3 regions of the Rhizobium sp. NPDC090279 genome follow, and region 2 is predicted to be linked to each of the others. Evidence: predicted binding sites of a transcription regulator. Region 2 holds the regulator's gene; each other region holds the start of a gene.

Region 1 (3,275 bases), on a different contig from region 2:
TCACCGCAACGAGATTGGCGCGGGACGTGTAGTCGGCAGCCATCTCAGGATTGTCGCGGATGGCGATGCAAGGAGCCGCGACGCCGGGGGAATAAGCGAGCGCCAGATCGCGCTGGTTGCCTAGGGGTTTTGTCGCCTGAATTTCCAGCTTGCCGGGGCGGGGGTAGCGATGGAAATAAAGCGCCTGTTCGTCGAGATCTCCGCTCGCCATGTTCTTGGCTGCCTTCGAAGTGTCGTTCGTATCCAACTCGCGTCTCCATTCCTGCCTGCGCTTTGAGTCTTCTGCATACATCAATCGCTTCACGTTCACAGTATGCAATTGACGTCGGGCCGCGTTTTGTCGTGGCAAAACTGAATTGCCTTTTTTGCAAGGGTCGCTCGATGGCCCTCCCTCGGCCCGGAGTGGTCGCGGCCGCGTCATCAGGCATTCATCGCGCCGACCTATGAAGAGCGCGTGCGGAGATTTCCCGGATGACTCTGATTGCTTCCCATCGCGGTGGTGCTCATTTGTGGCCTGAGAACACCAGGCTCGCCTTTTCGCAGACCGCCAAGCTCGATGTCGATCTCGTCGAATTCGACATCCATCAGACACGGGACGGCAAGCTCGTCGTGCATCATGACGCTCTGATCGACCGGATGACTGACGGCAAGGGCGCTATCGCCGATTTCAGCTACGGCGAGCTGATGCGCCATGTCGTGATCGGAAGCGGCGGTGAAACGATTCCGACGCTCATGGAGACCATCGATATCTTTGGCCCCTCTGCCGTCGACCTCCGGCTGGAGATCAAGACAAGGGCGGATGGGACGCCATATGAGGGCATGGAGCGGCGCATCGTCGACGAGCTGGCGGCGACCGGCATGCTGACGCGCACGATGGTGACGAGCTTTTCCTTGCCGCGTCTCGCAGCATTCGCGGCAGCGCTCGGTGAACACGGCCTGAATGTCGGCGACCTGCTCGGCTTTATCTTCCTCTGCTCGCCTCAGGCGGCCGGGCAACTCGGCTGGAGTGGGATCATCACAGCGCTGCGCAGCTCAGGCGTGCGCGAGATTGCAATACGCGCCGATGCGCTCGATGACGAGCTCATGGAGCTCTTTCGCAAGAATGGAGTGACGGTGCATGGGTGGGCGGCGCATACGGGCGAGGCGGCGCGGGCCATGTTTCGCCTTGGTGTCGCCAGTTTTACTAGCGACCGTCCGGATCTGGCGATCGCCGCCAAGCGCGGGTGATCGTGCTGGATAAGCCGGCAGACACAGGGTTTGTCATCTTCCTGAAACACGAGTCTGGTTTTGGAATAGCCAAGGTAGATAGGGCACGGACGTTAAGGTTCGTGAATGAAAACATGGACACCCGCCGATTCCGAACGCTGTTCATTTCTGATGTACACTTGGGCTCGAAAGCCGCCAAGGCGGACTTTCTGCTCGACTTTCTCCGTCACCATGACGCCGATACGATCTTCCTGGTCGGCGATATTGTCGATGGCTGGCGTCTCAAGCGGAACTGGTACTGGCCGCAGGATTGTAATGATGTCGTCCAGAAGTTGCTGCGCAAGGCGCGCAAGGGCACACGCATCGTCTATATTCCCGGCAATCACGACGAATTCCTGCGCGATTTCCCGGGCATGCACTTCGGCGGCATCGAGGTGGCGCAGCGCGCCATTCACGAAACGGCCGACGGCAAGAAGTATCTGATCCTGCATGGCGACGAATTCGATGTCGTCGTCCGCAACGCCCGCCTGCTCGCCTATCTCGGCGATTGGGCCTATGACATGGCCATACTGATCAATATCGGTCTTGCCGCCGTGCGCCGCCGCCTGAACATGCCCTATTGGTCCTTCTCGGCCTGGGCAAAGCTGCAGGTCAAGCACGCCGTCAACTTCATCGGCGAATTCCAGCGTGTCGTCGCCGAGGAAGCCAGGCGCAACGATGCAGACGGCGTCATCTGCGGCCACATCCACCATGCGGTGATCGAGGATCTCGACGGCGTCCGCTACATCAATACCGGCGACTGGGTGGAGAGCTGCACGGCCATCGCCGAGCATGAGGACGGCACGTTCGAGCTGATCACCTGGCGGACTATTCTCGATGTGCAGCCCGTCGATTCTCCGGTCGGGGAATTGCCGCGGCCGTTCGGGGTTCAGGCGGCGTGATCCGGCGCCTCCTCACGGACTTGATAATCGGCTGTCATAATTATTGATCGCTGCGGAGCGGCTGTATCTTCGGATTTTTCCGAAACGTTACGGTTTTGGCCATTTCTCGCCATAGTCGTATTCTCGATAGCATGATAGGGACAAATAAGTTCCCCTTCAGGTCTGTCATGATTCCCGCGATCAAGTCCTTCCAGGGCGAGGGTGCGCCTCCCTATTTCCGTTTGCGCGCCGCCTTGTCCTATTGCGCCCCGTTGTTCGTCAACGGCATTGCCGTACCGTTCTTTCCCGTCTGGTTGGCGGGGCTGAATTTCAACGATCACGAGATCGGCCTCGTGATCGCCATTCCCATGGTCGTGCGCGTCCTCGTGACCCCCATCATCGCGGTGCTGGCCGATCACATGACGGAGCGTGCCGATGTATTGCTATGGTCGGGTGCTACGTCGCTTCTGACGGCGATCGCACTCTACTGGACCAGCGACTTCTGGCCCGTGCTTCTGGTCTACGGCATCCAGGGCGCCACCTATGCGCCCTACGTGCCGGTGGTTGAATCGATCGCCATGTCGGGCGTACGCCGCTGGGGCTTCGACTACGGTTCCATGCGGGTCTGGGGATCGATCACATTCATCCTCTCGACCCTTCTCGGCGGCCAACTGATCGGCATGTGGGGCGGAACCACCGTACTGCCTGTGATGGTAGGGGGGTTCATCCTTACGACGCTGATGGGCTTGTTTGCTCCCCGCATCGGGCCGACGCGCCGCCGCAACCAGCCGATCAACCTGCAACCGCCGACCGGAAATTTGCGCTCCCCGCAATTGCTCATCACCATGATCGGGGTGTCGATACAGCAATCGAGCCATGCGATGCTCTATACCTTCGCGTCCATCTACTGGCACAAGCTGGGTTTTTCCGGCGCCGAGATCGCCGTCCTCTGGAGCATCGGCGTTGCGGCCGAGGTGATGGTCTTCTTCCTGTCGAAAAAACTGAGCAGGCGGTTCAGCGCATGGACGCTGATCTTTTTCGGTTCGACCATGTGCATTCTGCGCTGGGTCCTGTTTCCGATCAATTTCGGTTTTTTCGGCTATCTCGTGCTGCAGTGTTTTCATTCCTGCACCTATGCCTGCGTCCATA
Region 2 (3,275 bases):
CCCGGCGCCTTCGGGCCGAAGCCCTCGATATATTTTTCCTGACCGCCGGCGGCGATCGTCGCGATGGTGCGGCCATGGAAGGCGCCCTCGAAGGTGATGATGTGGAACTTTTCGGGATGTCCCTTGGCGAACTGATAGCGCCGCGCCGTCTTGATGGCGCATTCGAGCGCCTCGGCGCCTGAGTTGGTGAAAAACACCTTGTCGGCGAAGGTCACGTCCGTCAACCGCTTCGAAAGCTTCTCCTGACCGGGCACCTCGTAGAGGTTGGACAGATGCCACACCTTGTCGGCCTGCGCCTTCAGTTCCGCGACGAGATGGGGGTGCGCATGGCCGAGCGAATTAACCGCAACGCCGGCTGCGAAATCGAGGTAGCGTTCGCCGCTTTCCGTGATCAGCCAGACGCCTTCGCCTCGCTCGAACCGCAGCGGAGCACGCATGTAGGTGTCATAAAGCGGCGCGGTCTCGGCCATGGCCATATCTCCTCGATCACAACTTTAAGGACCGATCGCTTCCGTTTGATGAAACGGGTCCGAAAAAATCAAAAATGCCGCCTTGCGGCGGCCTGCGCACTATTGATGTTTTGCACCGCGATGTCAACAAAACTGCCGTTTTGGCAGGTGCGAGAAAGCGCTTGCGGGCAAAAGGGATAGGTTCGGCGGCGGCTATTGCAGAAATGCCACGCCGGGACAGCAAGTTGGGGAAAACCTCGAAATCGATTCCTCAAGATTCCCGCGACTCTTGTCACGGAGTCAGCCTCACACTAGGTTAAAAAGCAATTGCTAGACTGCATGCGGCGGAACTAGTCACCACAATTTTAGAGCGTTTCGCGCCTCGACCCCATACGAGGCAATGGTGAGGGATTCTGCCATCGGAAACGCGACAGCGGAGACAGGGCATGAATTGGACAGACGAACGCGTCGAGAAGCTGAAAAAGCTATGGTCCGAAGGGTTGAGCGCCAGCCAGATCGCTGCGCAGCTTGGTGGCGTGAGCCGTAACGCCGTCATCGGCAAGGTGCATCGCCTGAACCTTCCCGGCCGAGCGAAGGCGGGCGGCACGGCAACCGCAGCACGCACGCCGAAGCGCAGCGCCGCAGCTCCCCGCGCAGCGAGCTATGGAACGCGTGTTGCAACCCGCACCGTGGTCACCCGCCAGCAGGGCGCAACCATGCTGAGGGAAGAAGTCGAGATCGATGCCGTCAACGAGATCCAGTATCGCCCGGCCACCAATGTCGTCGTCCCGATCTCCCGGCGCCTCGGCCTGACGGAACTGACCGAGCGCACCTGCAAGTGGCCGGTCGGCGATCCCTTGAAGGACGATTTCCACTTCTGCGGCAACGAGAGCCCAGATGCATCGCCCTATTGCGGCTACCATCAGCGCCTGGCCTATCAGCCGGTGCATGAGCGGCGTCGGCCGGCGCAACCGCGCGGCTGAGATGCCCCATAATTGAGGTAAAGAAACGGGCCCTTTGGGGCCCGTTTTCTGTTTCCGCCGCTATGTTGAGTGCCTGATCGGGTATTCCCGCTCAGGCCTCCATGGAGTAGCCCGCGCCGCGAACGGTGCGGATGACATCCTGCATATTGGAGAAGTTGAGCGCCTTGCGCAGGCGGCCGACATGGACGTCGACAGTACGTTCGTCGACATAGATATCGTGTCCCCAAACGCCGTCGAGCAGCTGCGAACGCGAGAAGACACGGCCCGGCGAGGACATCAGGAATTCCAGCAGGCGGAATTCCGTCGGCCCCAACCGCACTTCGCGGCTCTTGCGGTGAACGCGATGGGTCTCGCGGTCGAGCTCGATATCGCCACAACGAAGCACCGTGGAGAGAACCTCCGGACGGGCGCGCCGCAGCATCGCCTTGACGCGAGCCATCAGCTCCGGCGTCGAGAACGGCTTGACGACGTAGTCGTCCGCGCCGGTGGAAAGACCACGCACGCGCTCGCTCTCCTCGCCGCGGGCCGTCAGCATGATGATCGGCAGCCGCTCCGTCTCCGGCCGCATACGCAGCCGGCGGCAGAGCTCGATGCCGGATACACCGGGGAGCATCCAGTCGAGGATCAGAAGGTCGGGGATGCGCTCCTGGAGACGCAGCTCGGCCTCATCGCCTCTGAGGATCGTATCGACCTCGAAGCCTTCGGCCTCGAGATTGTAGCGCAGCAGAACGCTGAGCGCTTCCTCGTCTTCTACAACAGCAACTCTCGGAACCATGCGCCTATGGTCTCCTTTCTTCGCTTCCAGATTATTCCGTCACTGCGCCGACGGTGTTGGCGGTATCGTCTTTCGGGCGCTCGCCTTCCGGCTGGGCACCGGTCGCCATGTAATAGATCGTCTCGGCGATGTTGGTGGCATGGTCGCCGATGCGCTCGATGTTCTTGGCGCAGAAGAGAAGATGCGTGCAGGTGGTGATGTTGCGCGGATCTTCCATCATGTAGGTCAGCATCTCGCGGAACAGCGAGGTGTACATCGCGTCGATTTCCTCGTCGCGTTCGCGGATCGACACGGCCTTGTCCGGCGAGCGGGTGGCGTAGACGTCGAGGACTTCTTTGAGCTGGCTCAGCGCCAGTTCGGACAGGTGTTCGATGCCGCGGGCGAGACGACGGGGAACACCGGTGCCCTGCACGGCGATGACGCGCTTGGCGGTGTTCTTGCCGAGATCGCCGACGCGCTCCAGATCGGAGGCGATGCGGATCGAGCCCATGATCTCGCGCAGGTCGGCCGCCATCGGCTGACGACGAGCGATGGTGACGATCGCCTTGTCGCCGACTTCGCGCTCGGCATGGTCGAGAACGACGTCGTCGGAGATGACCTTCTGGGCGAGGCCGGTATCGCTGTTGACCAGCGCGCGGACGCTGTCGCTGACCATCTGCTCGGCCAGACCGCCCATTTCAGCAATGCGGCGCGTCAGGAACTTCAGGTCTTCGTCATAGGCAGAGAGAATGTGAGTGGAGACCATTTTTCTATCCTCAAGGTAAACTGTGTGAAAGGAGCCGCGCGCCTGACATCATCAACCAAAACGGCCCATGATGTAATCCTGCGTGCGGAAATCGTCGGGATTGGTGAACATCTTATCGGTGTCGTTCTCCTCAACCAGATGGCCGAGATGGAACATTGCGGTGCGTTGCGAGACGCGGGCTGCCTGCTGCATGGAATGCGTCACGATGACGATCGTGAAATTTTCCCGCAGCTCATGGATAAGGTCTTCGACCTTGGCGGTTGCGATCGGATCGAGCGCCGAACAGGGCTCGTCCATCAGGATGACCTCGGGGCTGACGGCAA
Region 3 (3,275 bases), on a different contig from region 2:
ATCGACAGCAGTCCCAGCTCGGCCGAGGTGCGATCGCGCAACTGGCCGGGCAGATTGCAGACGCGCTGCAGATCGTCGTCATGGAAGACGACCGGAACGCCGTCCGAGGCGTAATGCAGGTCGCACTCTATGGCGAAACCCGCCTCGATGGCGCGGCTGAAGGCTGAGAGCGTATTCTCCCAAACCTCCTTGTTCATGTCATGATAGCCGCGGTGAGCGACGGGACGCTCGGTCAACCAGGCAAGCTTGCTCATCAGGCGATTTCCAGAATGGCATCGATTTCGACGGCGGCATTGAGCGGCAGGGCTGCCATGCCGACGGCGGCGCGGGCATGTTTGCCGGCTTCACCCAAGACGTTTGCCAGAAGATTGGAGGCACCGTTGATCACAAGGTGTTGTTCGACGAAATCCGGTGTCGAGGCAACGAAGCCGTTCAGCTTGATCAGGCGCTTGATGCGGCTGAGATCGCCGCCAAGGGCAGCCTTTGCCTGTGCGAGGATGTTGATAGCGCAGAGTTCAGCTGCGCGCTGGCCGCCGGCAACGTCGACATCCTTGCCGAGATGGCCCGTCACGCCGACCTTGCCATTTTCCATCGGCAATTGACCCGACAGATAGAGAAGATTGCCGCTGATGACATAGGGAACATAGTTGGCGGCAGGTGCCGCGGCCTGCGGCAGAACGATGCCGAGTTCCTTCAGGCGGCCCTCGATAGCGTCGGACATTTTCATCTCCCGTTTTGTTGTAAAAACTTCAAAAATCCGGCATCAAGACTAAATTCCGTCACTTAGGATCGGCAGCCTCGTTTCAGCCGAAAGCGTTCTTATAACATCGCATGCGAGTCCAACAGGAGATAATGAATGTTCCGCTCGAGTCTTGCTGCCGCCGTCGTTTCGGGGCTGGGCATTCTGTCACTTGGGACTTCGGCGGCCTATGCGGCCGGTCCGAGCGGGCTTATCGCACATCGCGCCGTCTACGATCTCGAGCTGAAGGATGCTTCCGATCGCTCGGGCATTTCCGGCATGGTCGGCCGCATGGTCTATGAGTTCGACGGTTCCGACTGCACCGGATTTACCACCAATTTCCGCTTCGTGACGAAGATCGACACCGGCGATTCCACCCGCGTCAGCGATCAGCAGACGACGACCTTCGAGGATCTCGGCAAGCGCCTGTTCCGCTTCGAGACCAAGTCCTACACCGACAACCAGCTCGACAAGGATGTGCGCGGTGCCGCGAGCGACGACCAGAAAGGCATCAAGGTCGATCTCACCCAGCCGCACAGCAAGCAGGTTCAGATCATCGAGAGCCGCTTCCCGACGGAGCATATGCTCGACATCATCCACAATGCGAAGCTCGGCAAGAACTTCTTCGAGGCGCAGGTCTTCGATGGTTCCGATGACGGCGACAAGCCGCTGATCGCGACCACCGTCGTCGGCAAGGAGCAGACGCCGGCCACGGATGATCCCGATGCCGACAAGGCCGGCGCTTTTGCCAAGACGCCTTTCTGGCCGGTGACTGTCGCCTATTTCAACGAGAAATCCACGGGCGATGCCACGCCGGTCTACCGCATGTCCTTCAAGCTCTATGAGAACGGCATAACGCGCGACCTCACCATGGATTATGGCGACTTCGTGCTGACCGGCAAGCTTACCAAACTCGAAGTTCTCGGTACCAAGGCGTGCCAATAGCTCTCGCGCGGCGTGCAAAATCCTTGTCATAAAACTGTGATTCAAGTTTCACTATTGTGTGGAATGATCGACACGCACAGGTAAGTGTAGCTTATCTATGCTTCGATCTGGAATTGTAGTGGGGCGCGCGGGGGCATCGTCTTGGGGGCGATTGGCATTTTTTGCGGTCGGCTCCCGAGTCTATGGACGAGAAAGCACGACCTATGAGCAATACCGATATCTCCACCGGTTCCAATAATACCTTGCCGGCTGTTGCAGCCGATCCTGCGGAAATCGCCCGCATCGGTGACAGCATCGATCTAACCGACCGTGCTGGCATTTCCGTCTATGGCGACCGCGCCCAGCAGGCCGTCTCCGACTATTCCGACCGTATCCTGCGCGAGGTGCGCAACCGCGATCTCGGCGAGGTCGGCAAGCTGTTGACCGATATCATCGTCAAATCGAAGAAACTCGATCCGGCCTCCCTGAAGGACGAGGGTTTCCTGTCCCGGATGTTCTCCTCGTTCAGGGCCAAGCTGGAGCGCTTCAAGGAACAGTTCGAGGATGTGGCCGGTCAGATCGACCGAATCGGGCTCGAGCTCGATCGGCACAAGGACGTTCTGCGCAGGGACATCGCCCTCCTGGACGATCTGCACGAAGAGACCAAGCTATCCATCGTGCACCTCGACGCTTATGTGCAGGCCGGCAAGGATTTCGCCGAGCGCTTTCGCGCGACCGAACTTCCACGCCTGAAGAGCACGGCCGACGCAGCCTCCACCGGTCCCGGCGGCGGCATGCTGGAGGCGCAGGTCTATCAGGACAGCCTGCAGGCTCTGGATCGACTCGAAAAGCGGGTTTTCTACCTGCAGCAAGCCCGTCAGCTCGGCATTCAGCAACTGCCGCAGATCCGCATCGTCCAGGCGGGAGACGAGACGCTGATCGAAAATCTTCAGGCGACATCTGCGCTGACGGTGCCGGCATGGAAGCAGAAGATGGTGATTCTGCTCGGCCTGACCCAGCAGAAGTCCGCGCTCGAACTGCAGAAGACCGTCACCGACGCCACCAACGACATGATCCGCCAGGCGTCGAAAATGATGAAGGATCAGGCGATTGCCATAGAGCAGCAATCGCAGCGCGGTATCGTCGATATCGACACGCTCGCCGCAGCCAATCGCGATCTCATCGACACCATCGGCGGCGTTCTGAAGGTGCAGGAGGATGGCCGCGCCAAGCGGGCCGAGGCTGAGCAGCGGATGCAGAAAATGACCATCGAGCTCAAGAAAGCAATGATCGAGGCGCGGTAATTCGCATGACAATCCGCACATTCGTTACCGGCCTGACGCTCGCGGCAGCTCTTGCGCTGAGCGGCTGCGACGTCGGCGGCCAGGGCCCGAAGTTCTCGATCGTTTCCGGCTCCGAAAACACTGTTCTTCAACCGATCGTCGAGGAATTCTGCAGGGAGAAGAAGGCGACCTGCAGCTTCACCTATGAGGGGACGCTGGATATCGGCCTGGCGCTCCAGAGCGAGCAGGGCGTCGAACAGGATGCCGTCTGGCCGGCGTCGGGCGTCTGGGTCGACATGTTCGATGCCAAGCGCCGCGTGAAGTCGCTG

The links. The regulator PhoB, encoded in region 2, activates phosphate uptake and scavenging genes when phosphate is short. The targets are predictions, from matches to a motif close to TGTCATNNANCTGTCAT.
Positions count from the first base shown of each region.
Region 1: ACIQWP_RS11335 (UDP-2,3-diacylglucosamine diphosphatase) is a predicted target of PhoB. The motif match lies at 1,259-1,275, and genes of this name have one in related genera.
Region 3: ACIQWP_RS22840 (toxic anion resistance protein) is a predicted target of PhoB. The motif match lies at 1,709-1,725, and genes of this name have one in related genera.

Region 1 covers NZ_JBIVYI010000004.1:132,994-136,268, reverse strand. Annotated here, with positions in the region: gene ACIQWP_RS11345 (NADP-dependent malic enzyme) at 1-211, opposite strand, end outside; gene ACIQWP_RS11340 (glycerophosphodiester phosphodiesterase) at 472-1,227, shown strand; gene ACIQWP_RS11335 (UDP-2,3-diacylglucosamine diphosphatase) at 1,341-2,147, shown strand; gene ACIQWP_RS11330 (MFS transporter) at 2,315-3,275, shown strand, end outside.
Region 2 covers NZ_JBIVYI010000003.1:425,312-428,586, reverse strand. Annotated here, with positions in the region: gene ACIQWP_RS10100 (aspartate aminotransferase family protein) at 1-470, opposite strand, end outside; gene ACIQWP_RS10095 (GcrA family cell cycle regulator) at 896-1,432, shown strand; gene phoB (phosphate regulon transcriptional regulator PhoB) at 1,524-2,207, opposite strand; gene phoU (phosphate signaling complex protein PhoU) at 2,239-2,952, opposite strand; gene pstB (phosphate ABC transporter ATP-binding protein PstB) at 3,004-3,275, opposite strand, start outside.
Region 3 covers NZ_JBIVYI010000009.1:165,121-168,395, forward strand. Annotated here, with positions in the region: gene ACIQWP_RS22825 (glycerophosphodiester phosphodiesterase) at 1-254, opposite strand, end outside; gene ACIQWP_RS22830 (RidA family protein) at 254-721, opposite strand; gene ACIQWP_RS22835 (cell envelope integrity EipB family protein) at 857-1,684, shown strand; gene ACIQWP_RS22840 (toxic anion resistance protein) at 1,888-2,967, shown strand; gene ACIQWP_RS22845 (substrate-binding domain-containing protein) at 2,973-3,275, shown strand, end outside.